Regions from separate parts of the Rhizobium sp. Pop5 genome, predicted to be linked through region 3. Evidence: predicted binding sites of a transcription regulator. Region 3 holds the regulator's gene; each other region holds the start of a gene.
What was found. The regulator LexA, encoded in region 3, represses DNA repair genes until DNA is damaged. The targets are predictions, from matches to a motif close to TGTTCNNNNTGTGTTCNG.
Positions count from the first base shown of each region.

Region 1: a site for LexA is predicted at 7,861-7,878, ahead of NE852_RS21560 (ImuA family protein). Genes of this name have one in related genera too.
Region 2: a site for LexA is predicted at 8,086-8,103, ahead of recA (recombinase RecA). Genes of this name have one in related genera too.

Region 1 covers NZ_CP099399.1:3,946,923-3,956,979, forward strand. The annotation lists gene NE852_RS21530 (divergent polysaccharide deacetylase family protein) at 1-221, shown strand, start outside; gene NE852_RS21535 (RNA pyrophosphohydrolase) at 304-837, shown strand; gene bfr (bacterioferritin) at 992-1,477, opposite strand; partial or broken gene NE852_RS21545 ((2Fe-2S)-binding protein) at 1,443-1,818, opposite strand; gene NE852_RS21550 (error-prone DNA polymerase) at 1,970-5,428, opposite strand; gene NE852_RS21555 (DNA polymerase Y family protein) at 5,425-6,843, opposite strand; gene NE852_RS21560 (ImuA family protein) at 6,884-7,840, opposite strand; gene NE852_RS21565 (metallopeptidase family protein) at 8,003-8,440, shown strand; gene NE852_RS21570 (DUF1737 domain-containing protein) at 8,518-8,724, opposite strand; gene NE852_RS21575 (CoA ester lyase) at 8,724-9,629, opposite strand; gene NE852_RS21580 (hypothetical protein) at 9,743-9,976, shown strand.
Region 2 covers NZ_CP099399.1:1,850,899-1,860,955, forward strand. The annotation lists gene NE852_RS11365 (hypothetical protein) at 1-378, opposite strand, end outside; gene NE852_RS11370 (NADP-dependent isocitrate dehydrogenase) at 566-1,777, shown strand; gene NE852_RS11375 (GNAT family N-acetyltransferase) at 1,848-2,294, shown strand; gene NE852_RS11380 (glutathione S-transferase family protein) at 2,378-3,004, shown strand; gene NE852_RS11385 (GyrI-like domain-containing protein) at 3,052-3,903, opposite strand; gene alaS (alanine--tRNA ligase) at 4,050-6,704, opposite strand; gene recA (recombinase RecA) at 6,871-7,959, opposite strand; gene NE852_RS11400 (carbohydrate kinase family protein) at 8,189-9,133, shown strand; gene NE852_RS11405 (pseudouridine-5'-phosphate glycosidase) at 9,164-10,057, shown strand, end outside.
Region 3 covers NZ_CP099399.1:1,530,531-1,540,587, reverse strand. The annotation lists gene eno (phosphopyruvate hydratase) at 1-270, opposite strand, end outside; gene kdsA (3-deoxy-8-phosphooctulonate synthase) at 412-1,257, opposite strand; gene NE852_RS09810 (VOC family protein) at 1,257-2,150, opposite strand; gene lexA (transcriptional repressor LexA) at 2,348-3,067, shown strand; gene NE852_RS09800 (ComEC/Rec2 family competence protein) at 3,048-5,477, opposite strand; gene gltA (citrate synthase) at 5,768-7,057, shown strand; gene lpxB (lipid-A-disaccharide synthase) at 7,088-8,257, opposite strand; gene NE852_RS09785 (LpxI family protein) at 8,254-9,135, opposite strand; gene lpxA (acyl-ACP--UDP-N-acetylglucosamine O-acyltransferase) at 9,139-9,957, opposite strand; gene fabZ (3-hydroxyacyl-ACP dehydratase FabZ) at 9,954-10,057, opposite strand, start outside.

The DNA of each region.
Region 1 (10,057 bases), 2.0 Mb from region 3:
TCGCCGACCTGCAGCTCGACGGGCAGCTCGATGTCAGCGCCGTCCTGCAGAAGCTCGACGAACTCGAACGCATCGCCCGCAAGAACGGCCAGGCGATCGGCGTTGCCTCGGCTTTCGACGAAAGCGTCGACGCTATCGCCAAATGGAGCCAGGAGGCGGCAATGCGCGGCATTGAAATCGTCGGCATCGCCACCCTGACGAACGATCCCCGCAATCCCTAGAGCATGATGCGAAAGCGTAAGCGGTTTCGCATCATGTTTTGATGACCTAATTGAGAACCGGAATTCCTGAACGGAGAAGAAAATGAGCCAGGCGACCGTGAAAGCAGAGGATCTGCCCTACCGCCCCTGCGTCGGCGTGATGATCTTGAACCGTGACGGTCTCGTCTGGGCGGGACGGCGCATACCTGACGGCAATTCCGAATATGACGGCTCGCCGCAACTCTGGCAAATGCCCCAGGGTGGCATCGACAAAGGTGAAGATCCGCTCGATGCCGCCTATCGCGAGCTTTATGAGGAGACCGGCATCAGGACGGTGACGCTGCTGGCCGAAGCGAGTGACTGGATCAACTATGATCTGCCGCCGCAGCTGATCGGCATCGGGCTGAAGGGAAAATTCCGCGGCCAGACGCAACGCTGGTTTGCCTTCCGGTTTGAGGGAGACGAGGGCGAGATCGCCATCAACCCGCCTCCTGGCGGCCATGAGCCGGAATTCGATGCGTGGGAATGGAAACCGATGCAGGAATTGCCGGGTCTGATCGTGCCCTTCAAGCGGTCCGTCTACGACCGGGTGGTCGCCGAGTTCCAGCATCTGGCGGCACTTCAGCCGGAAGACTGAGACGGGCAGAGTGGCGCTTCCAGTTTTGCCCGGCAAGCACGCGGAAAGGTCGCCGCGTCCGTGATCCGGCAAAGTCTGGAGCGACTTGTTTGCGGGCGGTGGCCTGATCAGGCAATACCGGCCGCCGAAGAGGCAGCCGGCATCTTGTGAGAGATTACTCGGCTTCGTCGGCGGAATCGGCGTTGAGCTGGCCGTATTTGCTTTCGCCGATTTTCTCGAGCAGATCGAGCTGTGTTTCGAGGAAGTCGATATGACCTTCCTCATCCGCCAGCAGCTCTTCGAAGAGCTTCATCGAAACGTAGTCGCCGGCCTCGTGACAAATGTCGCGCGACTTCTTGTAGGCCGTGCGGGCGTCATACTCGCCGGCAAGATCGGCTTCCAGAACCTCCTTGACGTTCTGACCGATGCGCAAAGGGGCGAGCGTCTGCAGATTGGGATGGCCTTCGAGGAAAATGATGCGTGCGACAAGCCGGTCGGCGTGGTGCATCTCTTCGATGGATTCGGCGCGCTCCTTCTTGGCGAGCTTGGTGTAGCCCCAGTCTTCAAGAAGGCGATAATGAACCCAATATTGATTGACCGCGCCAAGCTCGAGGAACAGTGCCTCGTTAAGCCGCTCGATGACTTTTTTGTCGCCTTTCAATGTCCGCTCTCCTGCTTTCCTCGTGGAATTGTTTCAAGCGTGACATGAAATCAAATATCTCGGTTTCCGTCGAGTGGCGACGGGCGTGATATTCCTCGGTCGTCTGGATGATGATATCAACCACGTTAGGGAAACAGCCGCAGCAGCGACCGCGCTTTTCCATGGCGTGATAAACCTTCGCAGGCACGATAAGCTGCCAACAGTCTTGATCGAGAAGGTCGACGATGACCTGCCGGATTTCCTTGTCGGTTATGTAATTGCAGCTGCAGACGAGCACGTCTTCGTTCCAAACATGACACTGACTATCGTGTTTTTCTGCTAAAGAAGATGGTGGTTGTCAAGAAAAATTCGAGTCCCTCGCCATCGAGCGGCGACGGTGGGCAAACCCTGTTGCAGTTTGTCCGAAATTCGACGGCGGTTGAGGCGGCGACATCAAACGGGCATGGATATCTATGAAAGCGCGCCGGCATGATCCGATCGGCAAAACGCGCTTCAATGAAAATTCCGCCCGCGGGGCATGACACCGGCGGTCTCCGCCACGCCTGCATGGCGGCCTGTAGAAATCACAGTTTTTTCCAACCCCGCCCCTCTCCGAGCATCCGCAATCTTCCGCTGGTCGCCTCCCGGCCTCAGCACTTCGTCGGCCCGTTCGCAAGCGCCGAAACGGCGGGCCTCGCGTTGCAGGAGGCCAAGGGCAGGCGTCATGTCCTCGATATGCTCGACGACGGTATGGATCACGCCGCTATGGCTTTGCAGCCTGCCGCGGATTTTCACGAGACGGGCGCCCATGACGACCGCGCGGTACTTGTCGAAAACCTTGTTCCAGACGATCGCATTGGCGACCCCGGTCTCGTCCTCCAGCGTCATGAAAATTACGCCCTTGGCCGAACCCGGCCGCTGGCGCACCAGCACCAGACCAGAAATCGTCACCCTCTTTCCGTTCGGCACTCTGAGAAGATCGACATTGCGCGTGATGCCCATCTTCTGGAATTCCTCTCTCAGGAAGGAGACTGGATGCGCTTTCAGCGACAGGGAGAGATAACGATAATCCTCGATCACCTGCTCGCCCGGCTGCATATCCGGCAACTTCGTCACAGGCTCGGCCTGGAGGTCGATATGACGGACCGGTTCGAAAAGCGGCAGCTCTTCGGCGGCACTCTTCACATCCAGTGCCCGCACCGCCCAGAGCGCTTCGCGCCGTGACAGATGGATGGAGCGGAACGCATCCGCGTCCGCCAGCCGCTCGATGACGGATTTCTGCAGGCCGGAGCGCAGCCAGAGATCACGCACCGAACCGTAGCCTTTGCCTCGATTGCCGATGAGCCGTTCCATATCGGTTGATGAGAGACCCTTGATCTGCCGAAAACCGAGCCGCACAGCGTGCCGGGTCTTGATGATCTCGCGCATCTCGCCATGCCGGAAATCGACGGCCTGCCGATCGAAGGTAGCCTCTTCCAGGGTACAATCCCAGTCCGATTCATTGATATCGACCGGCAGGATCTTTACGCCATGCTCGCGCGCGTCCCGCACCAGTTGGGCCGGCGCGTAAAACCCCATCGGCTGGGAATTCAACATCGCCGCGCAGAAGACATCGGGATAATAGGCCTTCAGCCATGAAGAGGCATAAACAAGCAGTGCGAAGGAAGCGGCATGGCTTTCCGGAAAACCATATTCACCGAAACCTTTGATCTGATTGAAGCATTGCTTTGCAAATTCTGGATCGTAGTCCTTTGAGACCATCCCCTCGATGAAGCGCTTCTCGAAATCGCCGATCGTGCCGGTTCGCTTGAATGTGGCCATCGCTCTGCGAAGCTTGTCGGCCTCCGCCGGCTTGAAGCCTGCAGCGGTGATCGCGATCTGCATCGCCTGCTCCTGAAACAGCGGCACGCCGAGCGTTCTTTCGAGCACCGCTTCGAGTTCCTTGCTCGGATATTCCACCGGAATGTTCTTGGCCTTCTGCTCCCGGCGCTTCAAATAGGGATGAACCATATCGCCTTGGATCGGCCCCGGCCTAACGATCGCCACCTCGATGACGAGATCGTAAAAAACTCTGGGTTTCAGGCGAGGCAGCATGCTCATTTGCGCCCGGCTTTCGATCTGGAAAACGCCGAGTGTATCGGCCCGGCCCATCATGTCGTAAACCGGTTCACCCTCCTCTCCGTGCTCCCTGTTGCCGAGGTCGGCAAGCGTCTTCTTCACCTCGTAATGCAGTTCGAGCAACGAAAAGGCTTTCCTGAGGCAGGTCAGCATGCCGAGCGCCAGCACATCCACCTTGAGGATTTTGACGTTGTCGAGATCGTCCTTGTCCCATTCGATCATGTAGCGATCCGGCATCGCCGTCTTCATGATCGGCACCACCTCGTCGAGCCTGTCCCGGGTGATGACGAAGCCGCCGACATGCTGGGTGAGGTGTCTGGGAAAACCGAGAAGCTCGGAGGCATATTTCAGCACGTTCCGTGTTACCGGATCCTTGATGTCGAGGCCGGCCGCCCTTGCATCCCGCTCCGAAAGATTATCCTCCGACCAGCCCCAGACGAGGCTGCTGATCGCCGACTGGACATCCTCCGAGAGCCCAAAGGCCTTGGCGACCTCGCGGCCGGCCGAACGGGTGCGGTAGGTAGTCACCCCCGCCGTCAGCCCCGCATGCTCTCTCTTGTAATTTTTATAAATGAACTGGATGACCTCTTCGCGCCGGTCATGCTCGAAATCGACGTCGATGTCAGGCGGTTCGTCCCGGTCCATCGAAATGAAGCGGTCGAAAAGCAATGTGCTCTTTCGAGGATCGACTTCCGTTATCTCGAGGCAATAGCAGATGACCGAATTCGCCGCCGACCCGCGCCCCTGGCACAAGACCTTGAGTTCATAGCGGGCGTGTTGGATGATCTTGTAAACCGTCAGGAAATAGGAGGCGTATTTCTTCTGGCGAATGAGATCGAGTTCATATTCGATCTGCGGCGCCACCTTGGCCGGAATGCCCTCAGGATAGCGTTTCGCCGCTCCCGCTCTCGTCAGCCTTTCCAAGGTCTCCTGCGGCGTTTCACCGGGATCGTTTTCCGGCGGGTAATTGTGCTCCAGTTCCTTCAACGAAAAGGTCAATTTGGCGAAGAAGGCCTGCGTATTCTCGACCGCATCAGGATAATCCCGGAAGATCCGGAGCATTTCACGTGAATCCTTGAGATAGCGTTCGGCATTCGGCGCCAGCAGGAATCCGGCTTGCGATATCTGCACATGCTCCCGGATCGCGATCACGACATCCGAAAGCGGCCGGCGTTCGGGATGGTGGTAGAGCGGCTGGTTGGTCGCAATTAGCGGCACGCGGTTTCGGGCGGCAAGCATGGCAAATACCGCAAAAACCTGTCTGTCGCGACCGTCATAGGCGGGGGCCAGCGCCACATGGAATGCTTTGCCGAACCGTTTGCGAAAGCGTTTCAAGTAATCTTCCAACCCCGACTGGCCAGCCTGGCTATCGACAAGAATACGATCGGGAACGAGGGCAAGCATCATCTCGTCGCCCCATTCCATAAGCTCGGCTTCCGTCAGGATGCAGCTTCCCTTGACCGCCTCCTCCTTCAGATTACCCGCACTGAGAAGGCGACAGATGTTTGCCCAGCCCCGCCGGTTGCACGGATAGGCGAGGATATCAGGCGTTCCATCGCAAAAGACGAGACGGGCGCCCGGCTGAACCCGGATAGGATCGAGGATTACCTCCTTTTTTCCTTCCTTCTTAGCCTGGGCCAGAATCTCTTCTCTGTTCCTGTATTTCTCCTGAAGCTGTTCTGCCTGTGCATGCGCCCGCACCACACCGGCAACCGAATTCCGGTCCGCAATGCCGAGCCCTCCAAGCTTCAGATAAGCGGCCTGCACGACCATCTCCTCAGGGCTGGAGGCGCCTTCGAGGAACGAAAAATTCGTTCGTGTACCGATCTCGAAGAATGCGCGTACGGGTTTCATGCAAAAACTCCGTGCATGAACCAGCGGGGATCGAGTTCCTCACCATAAAAACCGCGGCGATAGATCCAAAAGCGATGCCCGGCCTCATCCTCAATACGGAAATAATCACGTGCCTCGGCGTCGCTTCCGTCGATCCACCACTCCATGGCAATCCGCTCCGGACCTTCGCTTTTTGCCACCTGATGCTGCATGCGCCGCCAACGAAAAACTTGCGGGGGACCATCGGGCACTTCGGCGAGCACAGTCTCGACAGGCTCCGGCGTTGCAAAAAGCCGCAACGGCCGCTCTTCACGGAAGGGAAGAGGACTGTCCCGCTCCGCCTTCCGCCGTCTCGAAAGATTGTCCATCGCCGGAACCGTGATGACGGCACGTTCCGGCACGTGGCTCTCGCGGAGCTGAAAGCTTTGCAAGCAATCCGCACCAAGCCGGGCCGAAACCCGATCGACGAAAACAGAAAGCGAGATTTCCCCCTGGCGGTCGCCTTCGAAATCACCTTGCGCCTCGTTGAACGGCTCATGCCGCAACACATTCAGCCGGAGGATCTCGAAACCATAGCCAGCATCGATATCGTCATAGACCGCCTGCAATCGCTCGGAAAAAAGCCCGGCGATGAATTTCGGTTCGCGAAGCGGCTGCGAAGCGCCGACGGAAATGCGAAAAACCCTGCCGTCGACGCGGAACAGGACCAGTTCGAACACACGCCCGCCGGCTCCCCGCGCCTCCAGCGACGGCTGCAGCGACACGGCGACCTGTCTGGTGACGGAGAGGATCTGCTCTTCCGTGCCGATGGGCTCGATCAGCCGGCTTTCGGCCGAGAGGCTGGCGACGGGACGCCGGGGCGACACCGGCTCCTCTTCGCGTCCCAGCGCCTGGTCGAGACGCAGGAGCAGCTCCGGGCCGAATCGGCGGGTCAGCGGCGCTCGCGGCGCATTGATGACGTCACCGACATATTTGAGACCGAGCTTCTTCAGGGCATCGACGGTTTGCCCTTCCAGCCGCAAGGCAGCGACCGGCAGAGGCGCCAGCACAGTATCGGTTTCCTCATCCCCAATCACACCGCCTTGCCCGAAGCGGGACATTGCCCAGGAAAGGCCCGGAGACGATGAGATCGCTCCCCGTGCATCGAACCCCATGTGAAAGAGGCGCGCCAGCACATCCTTGAGAAGCGCCTTTTCACCACCGAAAAGATGGGCGCAACCGGTAATGTCGAGAAACAGGCCATCCTTGCCGTCGAACGCCACCAGCGGCGTATAACGGTCGCACCAATCGGCAATTGCCTCCAGCAACCGACGGTCGGCCGCAGGATCTTCTTCCACGACATCGAGCGCCGGATACATGGCGTGTGCTTCGGCAACGCCCTGCTCCTTCTTCAGCCCCAGCCTCTCGGCCAACTCGTCCAGTGCCGTCAGCCGCATGGCATTGTTGAGCTTGCCGGAACAGACGATCGGCGGCTCCTCAGGACGCCCTCTCGAACGCCAGGAGAGCCCCCATCGCCTGCGAGCGATGCGATCTGTTGGCAGATGCGGAAAGCTGAGCGCCAGAATGCGCTGACTGTTCGCCTGGAGGACGAGCGAAGCCTGGTTCGGCAACAGGGAGAAATTCGCGTTCATGGGGATTCCACTCCAGAAGAAAGGAGAGCGGGGCCGGATTGCGGCTCTTCTCCAGCGTGAGACGGAAAATCGGATTGCCGATGCTGCCGGAAAGCTTCGATCTGTCCGGCAGCGGCCGCAGACCTGATGGCGCGGATTCGACATGCAGACGAAAGGCCGCACTGCTCGCCTCTTCCTCGCCGGCCTGCCGGACAAGAAAGAGCGGACGGCGGGCAGCCCGCGTCCTGAGATTGAGCCTGCGGCTTTCCGTCAAACCGAAATGCGCAGGATTGCCCCGCACTTCGAAGACGACGGCCGAGAAGGCAGCGCTTTCCACCGCGGTCTCGGCAAGCCAGAGGGCTTCGCCCAGCTTGCGCGGCGCCGCATGAAGAAATCGTTCCGGGTTCAGCCCGAAATCCAGAAGCCCTGGAGCATAGGGGCGGCCGGCCTCCAGCGTGCCGATGGCATCGCCGATCCAGAGCAGCGGCAGAAGCCTGCCGGCATCCGCCTCCCGTTTCTGAAGCCGCGCGGCAACGGCCATCGCCAGCCCGCTTGCCGGACCTGCATCGCGTGACAGAGACGCGCGGAATTCGATGATCGCATCGAGCGGCAGGCCACCTTCCATCGCCTCGTCGAGCGGTGCGACGCCGAACGGCAGACGAAGCCCGCAGCCGTTCCGTTCGACAGCCTGTCGCCCGACCTTTCCCGACGCCAGGGCTTCCCGCTCCGCTGCCGCAAGCGCCGGCGCGGACTTTCCTTCTAGCTTGGCGATGGTTTCGCGGAGCGCAAAAAGCCGCTCGCGCGCCAGGGCGGTCTGCGCCATGGCGTTCACTCCGTTCGTCTTGTTCCTGTTATGTTCTTATGGATTCCAGAGAGCCGAAGAAGAGTCAACAACCATTTTCTATGAATTTATTCCTGCCTTTGATTCCGCACTCGAAAATCGGCGATAAAGGTTCTATATGGGCCCGCAAAGGAAGGAATATTCATGGCCCGCATAGACCAGAGCGATGATTGGCGGGACCGCCATGCGCCGACGATCAGCACTTTCGAGTCGCTGGCCATGGAGGCCTACAGCCATCTGCCGGATGAATTCCGCCAGCTGACGACCAACCTCACGATCGAGATCGAGGATTTCCCCGATGACGACGTTTTCGAGGACATGGCGCTGGAAACCCCCTTCGATCTGCTCGGCCTTTTCGAGGGAAGGGGCATTTCCGAACGCTTCACGGTAGAAACCGGCGAGATGCCGAACCGCATCCGCCTCTACCGGCGTCCCATCCTCGATTACTGGGCCGAAAACGACGAGACGCTCGGCGATATCATCACCCACGTCCTGATCCACGAGATCGGCCACCATTTCGGCCTGAGCGACGACGACATGGAGCGGATCGAGGCAAGTGCCGAGGAAGCCGCCGAGCGCTAATGCATGTCGCCCGGAAGTGTGCAGCGGTTCCGGGACAACGACATGCATAAAACAAGCCGCGCGTTCGGCAGAACGCGCTACTGCTCGGAGAGCTTCATCTCGGGATCGTAATCCTTGCCTTCGACCTCCTTGACGACGGCCTGACCGCATTGCATCGCGCCGGTCGCGGCATTGAAGGCATAGGTCGGCGAGCCCTCCAGCGACCAGCCCTTGTTGAGGGCGGCGGTGACCTTGTGGCAGAAGGAGGCGTCGTCGGGACCGGTCAGGAAGCGGTAGAGTTTCATCAGGCTGGCTTTCTTGCAGAAATCAGGCGAGCTTTATGAACCAGAGCTTCGGCCTGGACAAGATGCAGCCGCTCGATCATCCGCCCGTCCGCAGTGATGACGTTGCGGCCCTCGGCAGCCGGATCGGCAAAGGCAGCAATGATCGCCTCGGCTTCCGTTATCTCCTGCGTGCTCGGCCCGAAATGCCGGTTGGCGGCTGCAATCTGCAAGGGGTGGATCAGCATCTTGCCGGCAAAACCCATGGCGCGGCCCTGTCCGCATTCGGCATCGAAGCCTTCGCCATCCTGGAAATCGTTGAAGACACTGTCGAGCGCATCGAGCCCGTAGGCCTTGACCGCCAGGATCACCTGCATCAGCCATGGCACTAGGTAGGTCCGTCCCGGCTGCGGCAAGACGCCCGTTTCCTTGCGCAGGTCGTTGAGGCCGACGACGAGGCAATCGAGCCGCGATCCCGGCGTGCGGCCGGCTTCGGCGATTGCGCCGACATTCAGCACGCCGCGCGGCGTCTCGATCATCGCCCAGATGCGCAGTTCTTCCGGCGCATCCGCTTCCGCCAGCAGGTCGCTGATGTCGGTGACATTCTGAGGTTCGTCCACCTTCGGCAACAGAACGGCATCGGGCAAAACGTCCTTGACCAGATCGAGATCCGCCGGCCCGAACTCGGATGACAAAGAATTGATACGAATGATCCTTTCCTTGCCCTCGAGCGCCGGCCCGGCAAAAAAACGTCTCAGATTTTCCCGCGCTTCTCCCTTCTTCACCGGCGCTACCGAATCCTCCAGATCGAAAATAACGGCATCGCAATCAAGGGAATGGCTCTTTTCGAGCGCCCGCGCATTAATGGCGGGTACGCTCAGCACCGAGCGGCGCAGGCGCAGAGAACGGAGAGATCTGGTTCGGTTCATGAACCATTAGTGCCAAGCTTCGCAAAGCCCGGCAAGACACCAAAAAGCCATGCTTACCTTGCAGAGAGGAAAAAGAAGGACCACATTCCTTTCTGAAGAAAGGTCTCAAACCAATGCAGAACATTCGCTCCATCTTCATCATGCTTGCCGGCGCCACCTTTTTCGTGGCCATGCTGCTTCTCACCTTCTCGGTGACGCTCGCCGTCGGCGGCATTCTGACCGTACTGATGGTCGGCCGTGCACTTTCGATGAAGATGAAGCCCGCTCCGGTGCGTGCCAAGGCAAATAACGGCCAACGCGAGATGCGCATCTGGAACGACGGCCGCGGCACGATCATCGACCTCTAAGCAGCTTACGCCCAAAAAATGAACTGACACTGTCGGATCATGCTTCCATGATACGTCCTTTGAAGCAGCCAGGCATTCAGC
Region 2 (10,057 bases), 320 kb from region 3:
CGCGTCCGAGCAGGCGGATTTCCGGAAGCGAACAGTCACCTCGGTCGCCCCGTTGACCGGCGCCGCCGCGGTCATCGTCAGGTCCTGCAGAGGGCACGCATCCTGGCCGTTGACGATGACGTCGTAGTCGAACGGCGATATGCCGTCGTCGTCGACGGCAGGAAACTGCGCGGCCGCCTGATATCTCGCGACGAAATCCTTGCTGTAGAGATGGTCGAGCCGGCTCGCATCGAAGATATCGGTCCAGTCGCTATTGTTGTCGGCCCAGTTGCTCTTGGTCGCCTCCATCACCTCCTTGACGGGAGCGGTGGCGTCGGCGGCGTGGCCGATGCCTGAAGAGGCGATAAGACTGGCGATGATGAGGGCAATTGTCTTCATGGTCGAATGTTCCGGGCGGGGCAAATCAGCCCGGACACTAGTCAGATTTCCGCGCTTGGCAATGCCGGCAAAATCGCATTGCCGGACCCGTTGCAGCTTTGCGTTCCCGGTTCACAATGCTATAGCGCTCCGGATCATATCACCCACCGGGACCCCGTCCCCATCCAAGCTTGAACGAGGCAGATACATGAAGAAGATCAAGGTCGCCAATCCCGTCGCCGATCTCGACGGCGATGAAATGACGCGCATCATCTGGCAGCTTATCAAGGACAAGCTGATCCATCCGTATCTCGACCTCGACATCGACTATTACGACCTCTCCGTCGAAAACCGCGACGCCACCAACGACCAGGTGACGGTCGATGCCGCCAACGCCATCAAGAAGTACGGCGTCGGCATCAAGTGCGCGACGATCACGCCGGATGAAGCCCGCGTGAAGGAATTCAACCTCAAGGAAATGTGGAAGAGCCCGAACGGCACGATCCGCAACATCCTCGGCGGCGTCATCTTCCGCGAGCCGATCATCTGCCGCAACGTTCCGCGCCTCGTTCCCGGCTGGACGCAGCCGATCGTCGTCGGCCGTCACGCTTTCGGCGACCAGTACCGCGCCACCGACTTCAAATTCCCCGGCAAGGGCAAGCTGACGATCAAGTTCGTCGGCGAAGACGGCACCGTCATCGAGAAGGAAGTCTTCAACGCGCCGGGCGCCGGCGTCGCCATGGCCATGTACAACCTCGACGAATCGATCCGCGAATTCGCCCGCGCCTCGATGATGTACGGCCTGATGCGCAAGTGGCCGGTCTACCTGTCCACGAAGAACACCATCCTCAAGGCCTATGACGGCCGCTTCAAGGACATCTTCGAGGAAGTCTACGAGACCGAATTCAAGGATCAGTTCAAGGAAGCCGGCATCACCTACGAACACCGCCTGATCGACGACATGGTCGCCTCGGCGCTGAAGTGGTCCGGCGGCTACGTCTGGGCCTGCAAGAACTATGACGGCGACGTCCAGTCCGACACGGTTGCCCAGGGCTTCGGTTCGCTCGGCCTGATGACCTCGGTCCTGCTCACGCCCGATGGCAAGACGGTCGAAGCCGAAGCCGCCCATGGCACGGTGACGCGCCACTACCGCCAGCATCAGAAGGGCCAGGAAACCTCGACGAACTCGACCGCTTCGATCTTCGCCTGGACGCGCGGCCTCGCGCATCGCGCCAAGCTCGACGACAATGCCGAGCTCGCCCGCTTCGCCTCGACGCTCGAAAAGGTCTGCGTCGATACCGTCGAATCCGGCTTCATGACCAAGGATCTGGCACTGCTCATCGGCCCGGATCAGCCGTGGCTTTCCACCACCGCCTTCCTCGACAAGATCGACCAGAACTTGCAGAAGGCCATGGCGTAAGCCTGTCCTTTCGATATAGCATTGACGCGGCGGGGATTTCCCCGCCGTTTTCATTTTGGGAGAATGGCAAATGACGACGACCGTGCGCCTGCTCGACCCTTCTGACCGAGCCGCCTGGGAGCCCCTATGGGCAGCCTACCAGCGGTTCTATGACGTCGTGATCCCCGCCGAAACGACCGATCTTACCTGGGCCCGCTTCCACGATCCTGATGAAATGATGCAAGCGCTCGGCGCCTTCGACGACAACGGCCGTCTCGTCGGCATCGTGCACGCGATCTTCCATCGTTCCTGCTGGCTGCCGCAATGGACCTGCTATCTGCAGGATCTCTATGTCGAGAACGATCAACGCGGGCTCGGTACCGGCGCCGCGTTGATCGAGGCTGTCGCCGGGCTGGCGCGGCAAAACGGCGCCGGCCGGCTCTACTGGATGACGCACGAAAGCAACGCCACCGCGCAGCGCCTCTACGACAGGATTGCCGAGCGCTCTGGTTTCATTCAGTACCGAAAGGCACTTTAGGCGCGAGACTTGCACAAAGACCTCATCGCTCTATTGATTCTGGCGACGGCAATAGAAAAGCCAAGGGAACACGAGGAGACGTCATGACCGAAGAACTGGTATTTTATACGAACCCGATGTCACGCGGCCGCATCGCGCGCTGGATGCTGGAGGAAATCGGCCAGCCCTATCGCACCGAACTGCTGACTTTCGGCGAAACCATGAAGGCGCCGGAATATCTTCGGGTCAATCCGATGGGCAAGGTGCCGGCAATCCGCCACGGCGATACCGTCGTCACCGAATGCGCGGCGATCTGCGCATATCTCGCCGACACTTTTCCCGAAAAAGGCCTGGCGCCCAAGCCGGAGGAGCGCGCCTCCTATTATCGCTGGATGTTCTTTGCAGCCGGCCCGCTTGAATCGGCGGTGACGATGAAGGCTCTCGGTTTCGAAATTCCTGCGGAACGCCTGCGCATGGCCGGTTGCGGCAGTTTCGGCGACGTCATGAACACGCTTGAGATGGCCGTCTCCCAATCGACCTACATCGCCGGTGAGCGCTTTACCGCCGCCGATGTCTATGTCGGCGCTCATGTCGGCTGGGGCCTCGGTTTCGGCAGTATCGAGAAGCGCCAAGCCTTCATCGATTATTTCGGCCGCATCAGCGAGCGCGAGGCCTACAAACGCGCCAGCGCGCTGGACGACGAGGCCGGCAAGACGATGCAGGCTGCCTGACCCGCAACCCGGCGCGGCGGCCAGGCTGCCGCTCCGGATATTAGCCGTCAGGCAAGCGGCATGTGGATATCCGTCATCAATTCCGTCGGCGGCACATCGCGCGGATTGTTGAGATATTCTTCGAACATGACCCTGTCCTTCAATTGCCGGCCGGATTTCGGCAGCCATTCGGCAAAGAGCCACTGATAGGACTTCGGCATGTTCGCATAGGGCCCCTTGTGACGCAGCACGGCATAATCGCCGCCGTCAATCACGCGCCGCTCGAACGGCGCCTCGGCCGGTACTTCGGCAGCGCCCGTGACGCAGGCAATCGAGCGCAGCCTTTCCTCCGGCACGACGTCGGGATCGTCGAGATAGACGCCGATCATCCGCATGTCGGGTCTGGCGAGGCCGCGGGCGTAAAGCGTGCCGAACAGGGTCTCGAAGGCCTTGTCGATCTGCATGTAGGAACCGGTATGGGGAACACCGATCAGCTCGATCGGTCCGATCGCGCGTATGGTAACGTCTAACATGGCTTTGGTCTTTCCGTTACGTGAGGGTTCGAAGGCTGTGTGGCTTCCCTCTTTCCGGTAGCGGGCCGGCGGCATGCCGTAGACCGACCTGAAGATGCGATTGAAGGATTGGAGATTGGGATAGCCTGATCGCTTCGCAATTTCGCTGACGGTAAGCTCCGTACGGACGATCTCGCCCGCCGCGCGATGCAGCCTGAGCCGCTTGACGGTGGCCGCCAGCGTCTCGCCATAGATCGCCCGGTAGATCCTGTGCCAGTGATAGCTCGACATGCAGGCGATCTCGGCAAGGCGCTCCATATCCAGCTCCTCGTCGAGATGGTCGTGAATATAGGCCGAAACCCGTCTCAGACGGCTTTCATAAAGTGCCCATGCCGTTTCGCCATTCATGTCAACGCCTCATGCAAATCGATCGACCGCAGAGAACCATATCCCGATTTGACAAATCCTGCTGATTTGGCCCGGGTCTGAATTGGAAAACGAAAAAGGCGGAGGCCAAGCCTCCGCCTTTCAAAATCTTCCCGTGAACCGGCAGGTCAGCCGGCGAGCGCCACGGCAACCGCCTCAATCGCCTCGTCTGCCTTGGCGCCATCCGGGCCGCCGGCCTGCGCCATGTCGGGACGGCCGCCGCCGCCCTTGCCGCCAAGCGCGGCGGAAGCCACGCGCACCAGATCGACGGCGCTGAAACGATCGACGAGATCGGGCGTCACGGCGACGACGGCACTGGCCTTGCCATCATCGGAAACGCCGATCAGCGTCACGACGCCGGAACCGATGCTGGTCTTGCCGTCATCGGCAAGCCCCTTCAGATCCTTGGGATCGACACCTGATATCGATTTGCCGAGGAACTTGACGCCTGCGACCTCGCGCACGGCATCGGCAGAACCGCCCTGCCCGCCGCCCATGGCGAGCTTGCGCTTGGCGTCGGCCAGTTCCTTTTCGAGCTTGCGGCGCTCGTCCATCAGCGCTTCGACGCGCGACAGAACTTCCGAAGGCTGAACTTTCAGCGAAGCGGCAAGCGTCTTCACGCGATCATCCTGCTCGGCGAGATATTCACGCGCCGATTCACCGGTCACCGCTTCGATACGGCGGACGCCGGCGCCGACGGCGCTTTCGCCGAGGATGCGCACGAGGCCGATCTGACCGGTGGCCGACACATGCGTGCCACCGCAAAGCTCGACCGAGTAAGGCTTGTTGCTCTTTGCGCCATGAAGGCCTGTGCCCATCGACACGACACGCACTTCATCGCCGTACTTCTCGCCGAACAGCGCCATGGCGCCTTCGGCGATGGCGTCGTCGACGCTCATTAGGCGGGTCGTGACAGGCGCGTTCTGCAGCACGATCTCGTTGGCCATCTCTTCGACGACCTTAAGTTCTTCGGCCGACATCGGCTTCGGATGCGACACGTCGAAGCGCAGGCGCTCGGGCGCGACCAGCGAACCCTTCTGGGCAACATGGGTGCCGAGCACCTCGCGCATCGCCTCGTGCAGCAGATGGGTTGCAGAATGGTTGGCGCGCAGCCGCGAACGGCGGGCATGATCGACCGTCAGCGCGACGGCGTCACCAGCCTTGATCACGCCTTCGACCACAGTTCCGGAATGTACGAAGAGGCCTTCGCCCTTCTTCTGCGTGTCCGTTATCTCGATCTTGCCGTGATCGGAGGAGATCACGCCGGTATCGCCCATCTGGCCGCCGGACTCGCCATAGAACGGCGTCTGGTTGACGACGATCTGCACCTTGTCGCCGGCCTTGCCCTCAGCCGCAACCGCACCATCCCTAACGATCGCCTGGACGACGCCTTCGGCGGTCTCCGTGTCGTAGCCCAGGAATTCGGTCGCGCCGTGCTTCTCCTTGAGCTCGAACCAGATGGTTTCAGTTGCCTTCTCGCCTGAGCCGGCCCAGTGCGAACGGGCCTCGGCCTTCTGGCGCTCCATTGCATCGGTGAAGCCGGAGATATCGACGCCGATTTCGCGGGCGCGCAATGCGTCCTGCGTCAGGTCGAGCGGGAAGCCGTAGGTGTCGTAGAGCTTGAAGGCGGTCTCGCCATCCAGCATGTCGCCCTTGGAAAGGTCGGCAGTTGCGTCGGACAGAAGCGACAGACCGCGTTCCAGCGTCTTGCGAAAGCGGTTTTCTTCGAGCTTCAGCGTTTCGGAGATCAGCGCTTCGGCGCGCGTCAGCTCCGGATAGGCACGGCCCATCTCCTGCACCAGCGTCGGCAGCAGCTTGTACATCAGCGGCTCCTTGGCGCCGAGAAGCTGGGCGTGGCGCATGGCGCGGCGCATGATGCGGCGCAGCACATAGCCGCGGCCTTCATTCGACGGCAGGACGCCGTCGGCGATCAGGAACGCGGAAGAACGCAGATGGTCGGCGATGACGCGGTGGCTGGCACTACCTTCGGCCTTAACGCCGACGGCATCTTCGATCGTGCCGGTCAGCGTGCGGAACAGGTCAGTGTCGAACACGCTCTGGACGCCCTGCAGAATGCAGGAAATGCGCTCCAGGCCCATGCCGGTATCGATCGACGGACGCGGCAGCGGGTTGCGGACGCCCGGCTCGATCTGTTCGAACTGCATGAAAACGAGGTTCCAGAACTCCAGGAACCGGTCGCCGTCCTCTTCCGGAGAGCCGGGAGGGCCACCCCAGACGTTCTCGCCCTGGTCGATGAAGATTTCGGAGCATGGGCCGCAGGGGCCGGTATCGCCCATCTGCCAGAAATTGTCGGAGGTCGGAATGCGGATGATCTTGTCATCGGAGAAGCCGGCGATCTTCTTCCACAGGGCCGCCGCTTCCTCGTCCTCGGAATAGACGGTCACCAACAGGCGATGTTTCGGCAGATCGAAACCTTCCGTCACAAGCTTCCAGGCAAGCTCGATCGCATTCTCCTTGAAATAGTCGCCAAAGGAGAAGTTGCCGAGCATCTCGAAGAAGGTCAGGTGACGCGCGGTATAGCCGACATTGTCGAGGTCGTTATGTTTGCCACCGGCGCGTACGCATTTCTGCGAGGTCGTTGCCGTGGAATAAGGACGCTTTTCCAGGCCGGTGAAGACGTTCTTGAACTGCACCATGCCGGCATTGGTGAACATCAGCGTCGGGTCGTTACGCGGCACGAGCGGGCTCGAGGAAACGATCTCGTGGCCGTTCTTCTTGAAATAGTCGAGGAAGGTCGACCGGATATCGTTCACGCCGCTCATTCTATGCCCTTCAATGCTGCCCTAGGCAGGTAAATCTAAATCCATCGGCTTTTAACGTTCACCTCAGCCACTGTCCAGCCGACAAACAAAACCGGCCACATTCTGATCTGAGAATGCGGCCGGCTTTGACTATCACATAGACTGGCAGACGAACTGCGCGCGAAAACTACATTTCCGCCGCGTCGTCGCCGTCATTGGCATCCGGTCCGCCGTTCTGCAGGAAACGGTCGGCGATGAGGCCGGCATTCTGGCGCAGCGACAGCTCGATTTCGCGGGCGAGATCCGGATTGTCACGCAGGAAGGTCTTGGCGTTTTCGCGGCCCTGGCCGAGACGCTGGCTATTATAGGAGAACCAGGCGCCCGACTTTTCGACGATGCCGGCCTTAACGCCAAGATCGACGAGCTCGCCGGTCTTCGATACGCCCTCGCCATACATGATGTCGAATTCGACCTGCTTGAAGGGAGGCGCCATCTTGTTCTTGACGACTTTGACGCGCGTCTGGTTGCCGATCACCTCTTCGCGCTCCTTGACCGAACCAATACGACGGATGTCGAGGCGCACGGAAGCATAGAATTTCAGCGCATTGCCGCCGGTCGTCGTTTCCGGCGAACCGAACATGACGCCGATTTTCATGCGGATCTGGTTGATGAAGATCACCATGGTGTTCGACTTCGAGATCGAAGCGGTGAGCTTGCGCAGCGCCTGGCTCATCAGGCGCGCCTGCAGGCCGGGAAGGCTGTCGCCCATCTCGCCTTCGATTTCAGCGCGCGGCGTAAGTGCTGCGACCGAGTCGACGACCAGAACGTCGACAGCGCCGGAACGCACCAGCGTATCGGTGATTTCGAGCGCCTGTTCGCCGGTATCCGGCTGCGAGATCAGAAGGTTCTGAAGATCGACGCCAAGCTTGCGGGCATAGACCGGATCAAGAGCGTGTTCGGCGTCGACGAAGGCGCAGATGCCGCCCTTCTTCTGCGCTTCCGCGATCGTCTGCAAGGCAAGCGTCGTCTTGCCGGAGCTTTCCGGCCCATAGATCTCGATGATGCGGCCCTTCGGCAGGCCACCGATGCCGAGCGCGATATCGAGACTGAGCGAACCTGTGGAAACCGTCTCGATCTCGATAACATTCTCGTTCGAGCCGAGTTTCATGATCGAGCCCTTGCCGAACGACCGCTCGATCTGTGAGAGTGCCGCTTCGAGCGCCTTGCTTTTGTCCACCGATTTGTCCTCTACGAGCCGCAATGAATTCTGAGACATTCGATCCACCTTTAGGTTATTGACGCTGCTCAAGCAATGTCGCCGCTGATGCGAAGTTTGTACCCTATTTGTTCTAGTTTCGCAATGGGGTTGCAAATAATTGAAAGAATAAGGTAAAACGGCCTGTGTTCTATTTTTGTTTTATCGATGCAAAGCAACGGCTTAGTGTGCTTCGCGCAGTGAATGCGACCGCTTTGGGCTCCGTTCGATTCGCTCTGGGAGTGCAGAAATGAGCGGCAAGATTCTTGTTCTCGGCGGCGCCCATATCGATCGTCGGGGCCGCATTGCCGGCGAGACGGCACCAGGCGCCAGCAACCCAGGCACATGGTTCGAGGAACCGGGCGGCGGCGGTTTCAACGCGGCGCGCAATCTTGCACGGCTCGGCTTCGAGGTGACGATGATTTCGCCGCGCGGCGGTGATCCCATCGGTGAGATGGTCGGCGAAGCCGCCGATTTTGCCGGCATTGACGACCGGCCTTTCGTCTTCCTCGACCGCAAGACGCCGAGCTATACCGCGATCATCGAGAAGGATGGCAATCTCGTCATCGCGCTGGCCGACATGGAGCTCTACCGCTTCTTCGTGCCGCGGCGGCTGTCGATCCGCTGGGTGCGCGATGCCTTCGCTGCCACCGATTTCATTCTCTTCGATGCCAACCTGCCGGAGGAAACGGCAGCCGCGATCGTCGCAAGGGCAAAGGCGCTCCGCAAGCCGGTCGCGGCAATCGCCATTTCGCCGGCCAAGGTGGTGCGCCTCCTGCCCTGCCTCGATGGCATTGACTATTTATTTCTCAACGAAGCCGAGGCGGCAGCTTTGACCGGCCACCGGCCGGAGGAGGCCGCGGCCTGGCCGTCCCTGCTCGGTGACATCGGTATCGGCGGCGCGGTTGTCACCCGCGGCCAGCGCGAACTCGTCGCCTTCAAGGACGGGCGCGCGTTTGTCCTGCAGCCGCCGATCGCAGACACCGTCGCCGATGTCACTGGGGCGGGAGACGCTATGGCATCGGGTACGCTCTCGGCCCTCATGCTTGGCCACCCGCTCGAGGAGGCCGTCCGCCATGGCGCAGCCGCAGCGGCCCTCACCGTCCAGTCACGGCATGCCGTGAACGAAAATCTTTCGCCCGAATTGCTCCGCGACATGCTTTCGCTTGTCCCGGCGGCAAGAATTCTGCAATGAAGCGGCAACATCGATAAACGGATACGGATCATGACCAAACCCCTCTCGCCCCTGCTGCCCATTTCCTACTCGAAGGAAGTGGCCGCCGCCAAGCAGCGCGGCGCCCCGATCGTGGCGCTCGAATCGACCATCATCACCCACGGCATGCCCTATCCCGGCAATATCGAGATGGCCCGCAGCGTCGAGGCGATCATCCGCGAACAGGGTGCGGTGCCGGCAACGATCGCCGTCATCCACGGCACGCTGCATGTCGGCCTTGAATCCGCCGAACTGGAGCAGCTTGCCAAGGCAACCGAGGTGATGAAAGTGTCGCGCGCCGATCTCGCATTCGCGATCGCCGAGCGCCGCACCGGCGCCACCACGGTCGCGGCAACGATGATTGCGGCGGCCCGCGCCGGTATCCGCGTCTTTGCCACAGGCGGCATCGGCGGCGTGCATCGCGGTGCCGAGGAGAGCTTCGATATATCAGCCGATCTGGAGGAACTGGCGCGCACCGGCGTCATCGTCGTCTGCGCCGGCGCCAAGGCGATCCTCGACATTCCGAAGACGCTCGAAGTGCTGGAAACCCGCGGCGTGCCTGTCGTCACCTATGAGAGCGAGGAATTCCCGGCCTTCTGGTCGCGCTCCTCCGGCATACCAAGCCCGCTGTCGCTGAATAGCCCGGCGGCAATCGCCAATTTCCAGACGGTGCGCGAACAGCTCGGCATCGACGGCGGCATGCTCGTCGCCAACCCGGTGCCCGAGGCCGACGAGATCGCCCGCGAAGAGATGGAGATCTATATCGAACGGGCGCTTGACAGCGCCGAACGCGATGAAATCACCGGCAAGGCTGTGACGCCCTATCTGCTCTCGACCATCTTCGACCTGACGGACGGCCAGAGCCTGAAGACGAACATTGCGCTGGTGGAGAATAATGCGCGGCTT
Region 3 (10,057 bases):
GTCGATCTGGATCTGGTTTTCGGCGTCGATACCGCCGATCGCGTCGAAGATCTCGGTGTTGGCGGCATCGACCGCCTTCTGGACGCCCTTGCCGAGGTAGCGCTTGCCGCCGTCGCGCAGCTCGACCGCCTCATGCGCGCCCGTCGAAGCGCCCGAGGGAACCGCCGCGCGGCCCATGCTGCCGTCTTCGAGATAGACATCGACTTCGACGGTGGGGTTGCCACGGCTATCAAGAATCTCGCGGGCAATGATATCGGTGATTGCAGTCATGGGTTCTTCCTGCTCGGGTGGGTGATAAATCGTTCGAAACCTGTCTTAATCGAAGGTGCGCAAATTACAATGCTGCATGACGGCACCTTCGATTGCGTATCCAATCGTGGCTATAGCACGATCATGTCAGGCCTTTGACTGTCAGCTCTTGGCGACGGCGTCGAAGGCAAGCAGCTTTTCGAGGAGTCGCGGCATATCCTTGAGATAGACCATGTTCGGGCCATCGGAAGGCGCATTGTCCGGATCCTGATGAGTTTCGAGGAAGACGCCCGCGATGCCGGCAGCCACCGCCGCACGCGCCAGCGTTTCGACGAATTCCCGCTGACCGCCGGAGGAATCGCCCTGCCCGCCCGGCTGCGCCACGGAATGGGTGGCATCGAAAACCACAGGCGCGCCCATCGCCGCCATGATCGGCAGCGAACGCATGTCGGAGACCAGCGTGTTATAGCCGAAAGAAGCGCCGCGCTCACACAGAAGCACGTTCGGATTGCCGCTGGCGTTCAGCTTCTTCAGGACGTTCTTCATATCCCAGGGCGCGAGGAACTGGCCCTTCTTGACGTTGACGACGCGGCCGGTTTTAGCGGCGGCAATGAGAAGGTCGGTCTGCCGGCAGAGGAAGGCCGGGATCTGAAGGACGTCGACGGTCTTTGCCACCTCCGCGCATTGCTCGGCGGTATGGACGTCGGTCAGGACGGGAAAGCCGAATTCCTTCTTCAGGTCAGCAAAGATCTCCATGCCCTTTTCAAGCCCGATGCCGCGTTCGGCCGAGAGCGAGGTACGGTTCGCCTTGTCGAACGAGCTCTTGTAGACGAGGCCGATGCCGAGCTTTCCGCAAAGCTCCTTCAGCGTGCCCGCCACCATGAAGGCGTGATCGCGGCTCTCCATCTGGCAGGGCCCGGCGATCAGCGACAGGCGGCCGGTATTGGAAAAGGTGACCTGAGCGTCGCCTTGGCCGATCTTGACTTCGGAATTCGTATTGGTGCTCATCATCTTTCCTCGAAGGCGAAGAGCGTGCCCTGGCCGGGCGCGGGCTTCACCAGAATGCGATTGTTCTTGCGTGTGTAGGTCACCCCGTTAGCAGCCAAATGCGCTTCTGTCACGGCAAGATCGCCGACATTGAAGAGGATCGCCCGGCCGCGCAGCCCCCGCTCGGCGGGCGAGACGGCAATCTCGAAATAGGCTTCCAGCCCTTCCGGCGTCATCAGGCTGATTCTCGCATTCGACGCCGCGATCTTGACGCCAAAACCGGTTTTCTCAATTGCCGACTGCGCAGCGGCAAGGCTGACGAACGGGCCGAACGTGGCTGGTTCCGGCGCACAAAGCGCCACCTCGGCAATGCCGGTGACGCCATTGGCATGTTTCTCCAGCGCATCACGATCGGCGGGAAGCGGGTTGATGCGCTGACAGGTGAAGAGCAAGAGATCGGGCGCACGCAGATCGCCCGCGAAGGCCAATTTGAAGCTGCCGACGCTCTCGGAACCATCCGGCATCTTCATCGGCCGGCTGAACTCCAGCATCTCGCCGGCGCTCGATCCCGTGCTGGCGAACTTCTCATGGTCGCGGGCAGAATCTTCCGTGGCGAAGACGATTGCCGAAAGCCCCTCGTCTCCGCAGCGGAAGCGGAAGGCCTGGTTGCGGGCGGTGAAGACATTGCCTTTTCGCGCTGATGCGTCGCTCTCCTCGACGCTCGCGACGCCGAGCGGCTCCAGATAGGTTTTGTCGGCAAAGAAGACGCAGGCGTTTTCCGTCCCGAAGGGATGACGGGCATCGGCGGCGACGGTGAAGCCGAGCTTGCCGAGCCTCTCGCGCGCCAGGTCGATATTGACGACGGGAAGCACGACATGGTCCAGCGGGTGCGGCGTGGCGGAGCGCTCGTTCATGATATCCCTCTCCCTGAAATGGCTAGAGATGTGCAGCAGCGATCATCTGAATTCAAGATTGCCTGCCGATTGGGCTATGAAAATAAAAATCTCAACGAGTTGATGCGAAGTTTTACGGAAATTTAGCTACTTGCGGAACACATATGGAACATATAGTGTCCGTTCTGGATTTGTTTCAATCACGGGGTCTGACGTCGATGCTCACGCGCAAACAACAGGAGCTTCTCCTTTTCATTCATGAGCGCATGAAGGAATCCGGCGTTCCACCGTCTTTCGACGAGATGAAGGATGCCCTGGACCTGGCCTCCAAATCCGGCATCCACCGCCTGATTACCGCACTCGAGGAGCGAGGTTTCATTCGCCGCCTACCGAACCGTGCTCGCGCTCTCGAGGTCATCAAGCTTCCGGAAGCCTACAGCCCCAGCATTCAGCCCCGGCGCGGCTTTTCGCCGAGCGTCATCGAAGGCAGCCTCGGCAAGCCCCAGCCGGTCGCCGCTCCTGCTTCGGTAAAGCCCGTCGCCGACAATGGTAACTCGATCTCCGTGCCCGTCATGGGGCGAATCGCCGCCGGCGTTCCGATTTCGGCTATCCAGAACAACACGCATGACATCGTCGTTCCGGCCGACATGCTCGGTTCTGGCGAACATTATGCGCTGGAGGTCAAGGGCGATTCGATGATCGACGCCGGCATCTTCGACGGCGACACCGTGATCATCCGCAACGGCAGCACCGCCAGCCCCGGCGACATCGTCGTCGCTCTCGTCGACGACGAGGAAGCGACGCTCAAGCGCTTCCGCCGCAAGGGCGCCTCGATCGCACTGGAAGCGGCCAACCCGGCTTACGAGACCCGTATCTTCGGGCCGGATCGGGTCAAGGTTCAAGGCAAACTCGTCGGCCTTATCCGCCGCTATCATTGACATCGGCTGTGCCGGAATCGGTAAAGCTGTCGCTGCGCCAGTCATAGGCGCGATGGCGCATCCATGGCCTCGACAAGGTGTCGAATGCGGTCGCGACTTCAAGGCCGCCATCCGTAAAGCGCAGCTCGAGGGAGCCAGTCCTGCGCAGCGTTTCACCGGTGAAGAGTGATGCGCCTGTGCGGCAGCGATCGAAACGCAGCCGTACCGAAGTCACGATGATATCGGCGGCATCGCAGGCGGGGCCGAGATAGGCGGCATTGTCGATGACGGTCACGACTTTTCCATTGCCAAGTCGCGATACGCACCAGGCCTTCTTCACGCAGGAAAAGCGGTTTGTTTCACCACCGGTCGCCGCCGCCCGCATCGCGACCCTCGCTTCGTCCTGCTGATCGCCGGAAAGCCTGACGCGACGACCGTCTCCCTCGGGAATGGCGGGGCCGTCCAGCATCTTCGGCGGATAGTGGGTCGGCAGGACAAGTGCTCTCTGCCACTGGTCGAAGATGAAATCCGGCGGCCTTTCACGATTGGAGGCCAATGCCGCCCTCTCGGCGATCGCGACAAGTCCGCCATCTTCCGAAATCACCAGATCAGGCGATCGGGGGACCGGCAGGACGATCAGGGTCAGCGTCGAAGCCGCGATAATGGCGGTGCCGATATGGCGCAGCCGGGTGCGCAGCAGCATCATGAGCAGGAAGCCCGCAACCGCCACGGCGAAATACCAGCCGGGCAAGCGGCCGACGCCGATATCACCGCCCCAACCCGATACCGTCTTGGCGATCTTCATCACCAGCTCAAGGCCGAAGCCTGCGACCTGCCAAAACGGACCGTCGAGGCCAAAGGGCATCAGCAGCATCGCCATCATTCCGAATGGCATGACAATGCAGGAGATGACTGGCATGGCCGCAAGGTTCGCCGGAAGTCCATAGGCAGTCAGCCGATGGAAATGCTCGATCGAAAACAGTGCGGTCGATAGACCGCCAATGAGCGAGGTCAGGAAGATGCCGCCAAAGAAGCCTCCGACCACGAAGACGGGCTTCATGACCGGCAGCTTGGCAAACGCATTCTCCCGCATCGATCGCCTTTTCCAGAGATCGTAGCCGGCAACCAGGGCAAGCGTTGCCGCAAAGGACATCTGGAAGCTCGGTCCCAGCACTTCCGACGGCGAGATCGACAGGATTACGAGAGCTGATAGGGCCACGTTTCTCAGGCTGATCGACGGCCGGTCGAAGAATACGGCAATCAGCATGATCGCCATCATGATGAAGGCGCGTTCGGCAGAGACCGCGAAGCCGGAGATCAAATAGTAGGCTGTTACGGCGGCAAGCGCACCGGCTGCGGCGATTTTCTTTGTCGGCCAAGCCTGGGCAATGCTCGGAAGCAGGCTGAGGATGACGCGCAGTCCGACAAAGAAGATGCCGGCCGACAATGCCATGTTGAGACCAGAGATGGCAACGATATGGGCAAGGCCGGACTGCCGGAGCGCCTCCGTCGTCTCATCCGAGATCGCACGTCTCTCATCAGTGACAAGAGAGGCAGCAAAGGCGCCGGTATCGCCGGGCAAGACCAGCCGTATGCGGTCGCCGATGCCGCTGCGCAACCGGTATAGCCATTCGAGCAGAGCGTCCGATATCGATCCGGCGCTTTCCGGCTCCGCTTGCGCATCGACCTTCGTCGGCGCGCCGTAGAAGAAACCATTCGCGCCGATGCCATCGAAGTAGGCTCCGAAGGAGAAATCGTTGAGCTCGGGAAGCGCCGGGCCTGCCGGCGGTGTCAGCCGAGCCCTGCCTGATATGATGTCACCGATCTCGAAGGGAACATCCGCACCGCGGACGATCGCGGTTATGCGCTCCGGCGGCCGCTTCACCTCCGGTGCCTCGGTGTCGCTGACGGCAAGAATGTAGCGCCATCGCCCGCGACCATCGCCTTCGCGCCGCTCGACGCGGCCGGTCACGGTCGTCGTCACAGATGAATCGAGGATTACCGTCGAGGCTCGCCATGTCTCGAACTGCGCCGAGAGCATGCCGCAAATCACGAGCGCAAGCGCAAGCAGCGTCGCCCGCAATGCAACTCTGCTGCTGCCCACGACGAAGACCATGACCGTCAGGACCAGCAGGCAGACGAGCGAGGCGACCATCGGCATGTCCGATGCCGCCAGAAACCAGAAGGCTGCGCCTGCACCGATGAAAACCGGAGAGAACAGCAGCAGGCGACCATGATCCACCTCCTCGCCCAGCATACCAATGCCGGCACGCAGCGATCGCGAAGCTTCGACCGGCAGCCGGTAGCGCAAGGGCGTGGCCAACTGCGTTCTTGCCGGCTGCGTCGGCACGGCATGCGGAGAAAAGCCCAAGGAATCGGCAGCGCGGGCATCTGTTTCCGGCCTTATTTCGACTGTTGTCAATTCCTGCATGTGTCGCCCGAGATCTCCCGCGGAGGTAGCCAGAATGCAACCTCCAATCAAATCCGGCAAGAATAATCGATTGAAATATGAGGGAAAATCGGGAGCGCCAAAAATCCAGTTGAATCATCGGCTTCCGCTATGCGTGCGGCTCATCGCTGCAGTGCCTAAAAGGTGATGCCGCAATGCACAAAATGCCGTCACAGTAACTTGGCATTAGCTTCGCGATCATATAGCTATCGGTGAGGACGCTTAACCCCTATGGCGCTTTTAAGGCGCTACCGACATTTCGGAGGATCAGCATGACGGATCAAAGCGCTACAATAAAAATCGGTGACAAATCAGTCGACCTTGCCGTCAAAAGCGGCACGATCGGCCCAAGCGTCATCGATATCGGTGCCCTGTACAAGAACACCGCTTCCTTCACGTACGATCCGGGTTTCACCTCGACCGCATCCTGTGAATCGAAAATCACCTACATCGACGGCGACGAAGGCGTTCTGCTGCATCGCGGCTATCCGATCGAGCAGCTCGCCGAGCATGGCGACTTCCTCGAGGTCTGCTACCTGCTTCTCTACGGCGAACTGCCGACGGCCGCGCAGAAGAAGGATTTCGATTACCGCGTCACGCACCACACCATGGTGCACGAGCAGATGAGCCGCTTCTTCACCGGCTTCCGCCGCGATGCGCATCCGATGGCGGTCATGTGCGGCTGCGTCGGCGCGCTGTCGGCCTTCTATCACGACTCCACCGACATCACCGATCCGCACCAGCGCATGGTCGCCAGCCTGCGCATGATCGCCAAGATGCCGACGCTTGCCGCCATGGCCTACAAGTACCATATCGGCCAGCCCTTCGTTTACCCGAAGAACGACCTCGACTATGCGTCGAACTTCCTGCGCATGTGCTTTGCCGTTCCTTGCGAGGAATATGTGGTCAATCCGGTGCTTGCCCGCGCCATGGACCGCATCTTCATCCTGCATGCCGACCACGAGCAGAACGCCTCGACCTCGACCGTCCGCCTCGCCGGTTCGTCGGGCGCCAATCCGTTCGCCTGCATCGCCGCCGGCATCGCCTGCCTCTGGGGCCCCGCTCACGGTGGCGCCAATGAAGCAGCGCTCAACATGCTGAATGAGATCGGCACGGTCGACCACATTCCGGAATATATCGCCCGCGCCAAGGACAAGAACGATCCGTTCCGCCTGATGGGCTTCGGTCACCGCGTCTACAAGAACTACGATCCGCGCGCCAAGATCATGCAGAAGACGACGCATGAAGTGCTCGGCGAACTCGGTATCAAGGACGATCCGCTGCTCGAAGTGGCGATGGAGCTGGAGCGTATCGCGCTCACCGACGAATATTTCATCGAGAAGAAGCTCTATCCGAATATCGACTTCTATTCCGGCATCACGCTGAAGGCGCTGGGCTTCCCCACGACCATGTTCACCGTGCTCTTCGCGCTCGCCCGCACCGTCGGCTGGATCGCGCAGTGGAACGAGATGATCGAGGATCCGGAACAGCGCATCGGCCGTCCGCGCCAGCTCTATGTCGGCGAACCGAAGCGCGATTACATCCCGGTTTCGAAGCGCTAAGCGCTGAAACCAGACAAAAAGAAAACCCGGTCAGAAACGGCCGGGTTTTTTATTGGCAAGAACATCGAGCAAAATCTGCGCCGCATGCTCTCCAGGCGGTCTTTCCGTCTGCATCCGCTGCCAGATGAGCTCGTAGCCTTCCTTCATCGCCTTGAGTTGGTAAGTGTCTGTTGACAGTCTTTCCATCCAGCGCGCTAGGCTTGCGCCGCGAACGATATCGTTCAGATATTCGGGCACGATCGCGTAGTCGGCAATCAGGTTTGGCAGCGCACCGGTCCAGGTCTTGATGCTCGAGGTCAGCATACGCATGATCCAATCGACCTTGTAGGCGGAGACGACGGGAACCCCGGCAAGCGCCAGTTCGAGAATAACGGTTCCGGACGCCGCCATGGCTGCATCGGCTTCAGCGAAGGCTTTCCATTTTGCCTCCGCGCCGATAACGATCTCGGGCTTTACCGACCATCCCGCTGTCATTTCGCGGACAAGCGCCTGCTTGTGCGCCACCGTCGGCAGAATGAAGCGCATCGGTCCATTGCGGGCGACAAGCTCGTTGGTCGCGGCCTCGAAGTAAGGCAGGAGATTCTTGATCTCGGAGGAACGAGAGCCGGGAAGAAGAAGGATCGTGCCGTTTCCGGGCTGCCTGCCGGCCCGCAGGCGCCGGGTCTCCAGCAGCGCAGGGTCGGCGGTCAGGCGATGCCCCACATAGGTCGTTGCCGGTCCACCGAGCGTGCGCATCGTCGCCGGCTCGAAAGGAAGAACGGCGAGCACATGATCGACATAGCCGAGCATGCGCGTGGCGCGGTATTCCTTCCAGGCCCAGACGCTCGGGCAGACATAATTGACCACCGGCAGATCAGGCAGCGCGGTGCGAACCCGCTTGGCAACGCGATGGGTGAAATCCGGGCTATCGATGATGAGAAGAATATCCGGCCTTGCGGCGACGATATCAGCTGCCGTTCGACGGATCAGGCTAAACAGCCTCGGCAGCCGGCTCAGCACCTGAGTGATTCCCATGATCGACAGCTCGGAAAAGTCGAACAGAGATCGCAAGCCCTCGGCCTGCAGCCCCTCGCCGCCGACACCGACGAGTTCCACCGGCCCGCCATGAATACGCTTCAGAGCGGCGATGAGATCGGCGCCGAGCAGATCACCCGACACCTCACCGGCGATCACGGCGATCTTCAGCGGCGTTCCGCTCATTCGAGCCCCCATGCCGGCAGGCCGCGGTCGATGCCGCAGACGAAAAGCCCGGCCTCGTCGGCGGCCTTGATAACGCCGGCGCGATCGAGCACCAATGAACGGCCGGCTTCGATGGCGATGCCGCCAAGACCGGCCTTTCTTGCGTTCAAGACCGTGGAAACGCCGATCGCGGGCAGGTCGGCGCGAATATCCTGCTGCGGCTTGCAAAGCTTGACCAGCGCGCCCCGGCGGCGCGGCGAGATCCGCCCGGCTGCTCTGAGACCTGTCACGCGCTCCAGCATCTCGTCGGTGCCCTCGAGACCCTCCAGCGCAACGACGCGCCCGCCGATGCTAACGGCCCCCTGCCCGACATCGAGCCGGCCGAGCATTTCGGCGGCTTCTGCCGCACGGGTGATATCGCGCCGGTCTTCCTCGCCGGGCGCCACCGCGCCAAGCGGGCCGACGGCCGCAAGCAGATCGGGAGCAATCTCATGGGCGCCGACGACGCGCCGGCCGTTTCCCTCGATCAACCGGATCACCATCTGCAGAACTGTATCGTCGCCGCCGGACAACAGGGTGCGGATAGCAGCCGGCACCTTCATCAGGATACGCAACGTCGGGCGCACCTCGCGCCATTCCGGCCGGCGGCGCACGCTGCCCGACATCACGACACGACCGATGCCATAGCGATTGAACAATCCATCAAGGGCCGCGAAATCGCCGATACCGACGACGGCGTGGTCATACTCTTCCCAACACCGCTCGCTTTCGTCCTTCAGCGCGACGATGACGGGATTTTCGCCGGCGGCGCGGGCGGCTTCGGCGACATAGGAAGGCAGAAGGCCGCCGCCGGCGATGATCGCCAGCCGGCCCGCAGCGGTGTCGCCAGATAAAGCCACGGACTAGCCCTTCTGCCCCCGGGTGGGCGAAGACAGGGCGCGGTCGCTATCGGCAGCGATGAAATCGAGGATCTGGATCACCTCCACGCAATCTGCATATTCCTCGCGGATGGCGGCGGCGTTTTCACGAACGGAGGCCGTTCCTTCGAAGATCGCCTTGTAGGCGCGGCGCACTCTGTGGATGACGGCGCGGTCGACGCCGGCGCGCGTCATGCCGACGACATTGAGGCCGCTCAGCAGACCGGGATTGCCGTTCAGCATACCATAGGGAATGACATCGTAGCTCACCGCCGAAAGGCCGCCGACGAAGGCCTGGCGGCCGACGCGCGTGAACTGGTGAACGGCCGAGCCGCCACCCAGGATGACGCGATCCTCAATGACAACGTGGCCGGCAAGCATAACATTGTTCGACATGATCACGTGGTTGCCGACACGGCAATCATGCGCGACATGGGAATTGGCAAGGAAGAGGTTGTTGTCGCCGACGATCGTCTCACCGCCGAAATCGGCCGTGCCGGTGTTCATCGTCACGCCTTCCCGGATCGTGCAGTTAGCGCCGACCGTCAGCGTCGTTTCCTCGCCGCCGTGATGCACGCTCTGCGGATCGCCGCCGACGACAGCCATCGGGAAGATGCGCGTGCCCTTGCCGATCGTGGTGCGGCCGGTGACGACCGCATGCGCGAGAAGCTCGACATTCGCATGCAGGACGACGTGCGGCCCGACATGGCAGAAGGGACCGATTTTGACGCCCTCATCGATAACAGCCCCGTCTTCGACAACGGCCATCGGATGAATACGGGCGCTTTCGGCGATATTGCTCATGCCTGATCCCTATGAACGATCATCGCGCCGATATCGGCTTCGGCGACAAGCGCGCCATCGACTTTGGCGTCGCAATGGAATTTCCAGATATTGCCGCGCT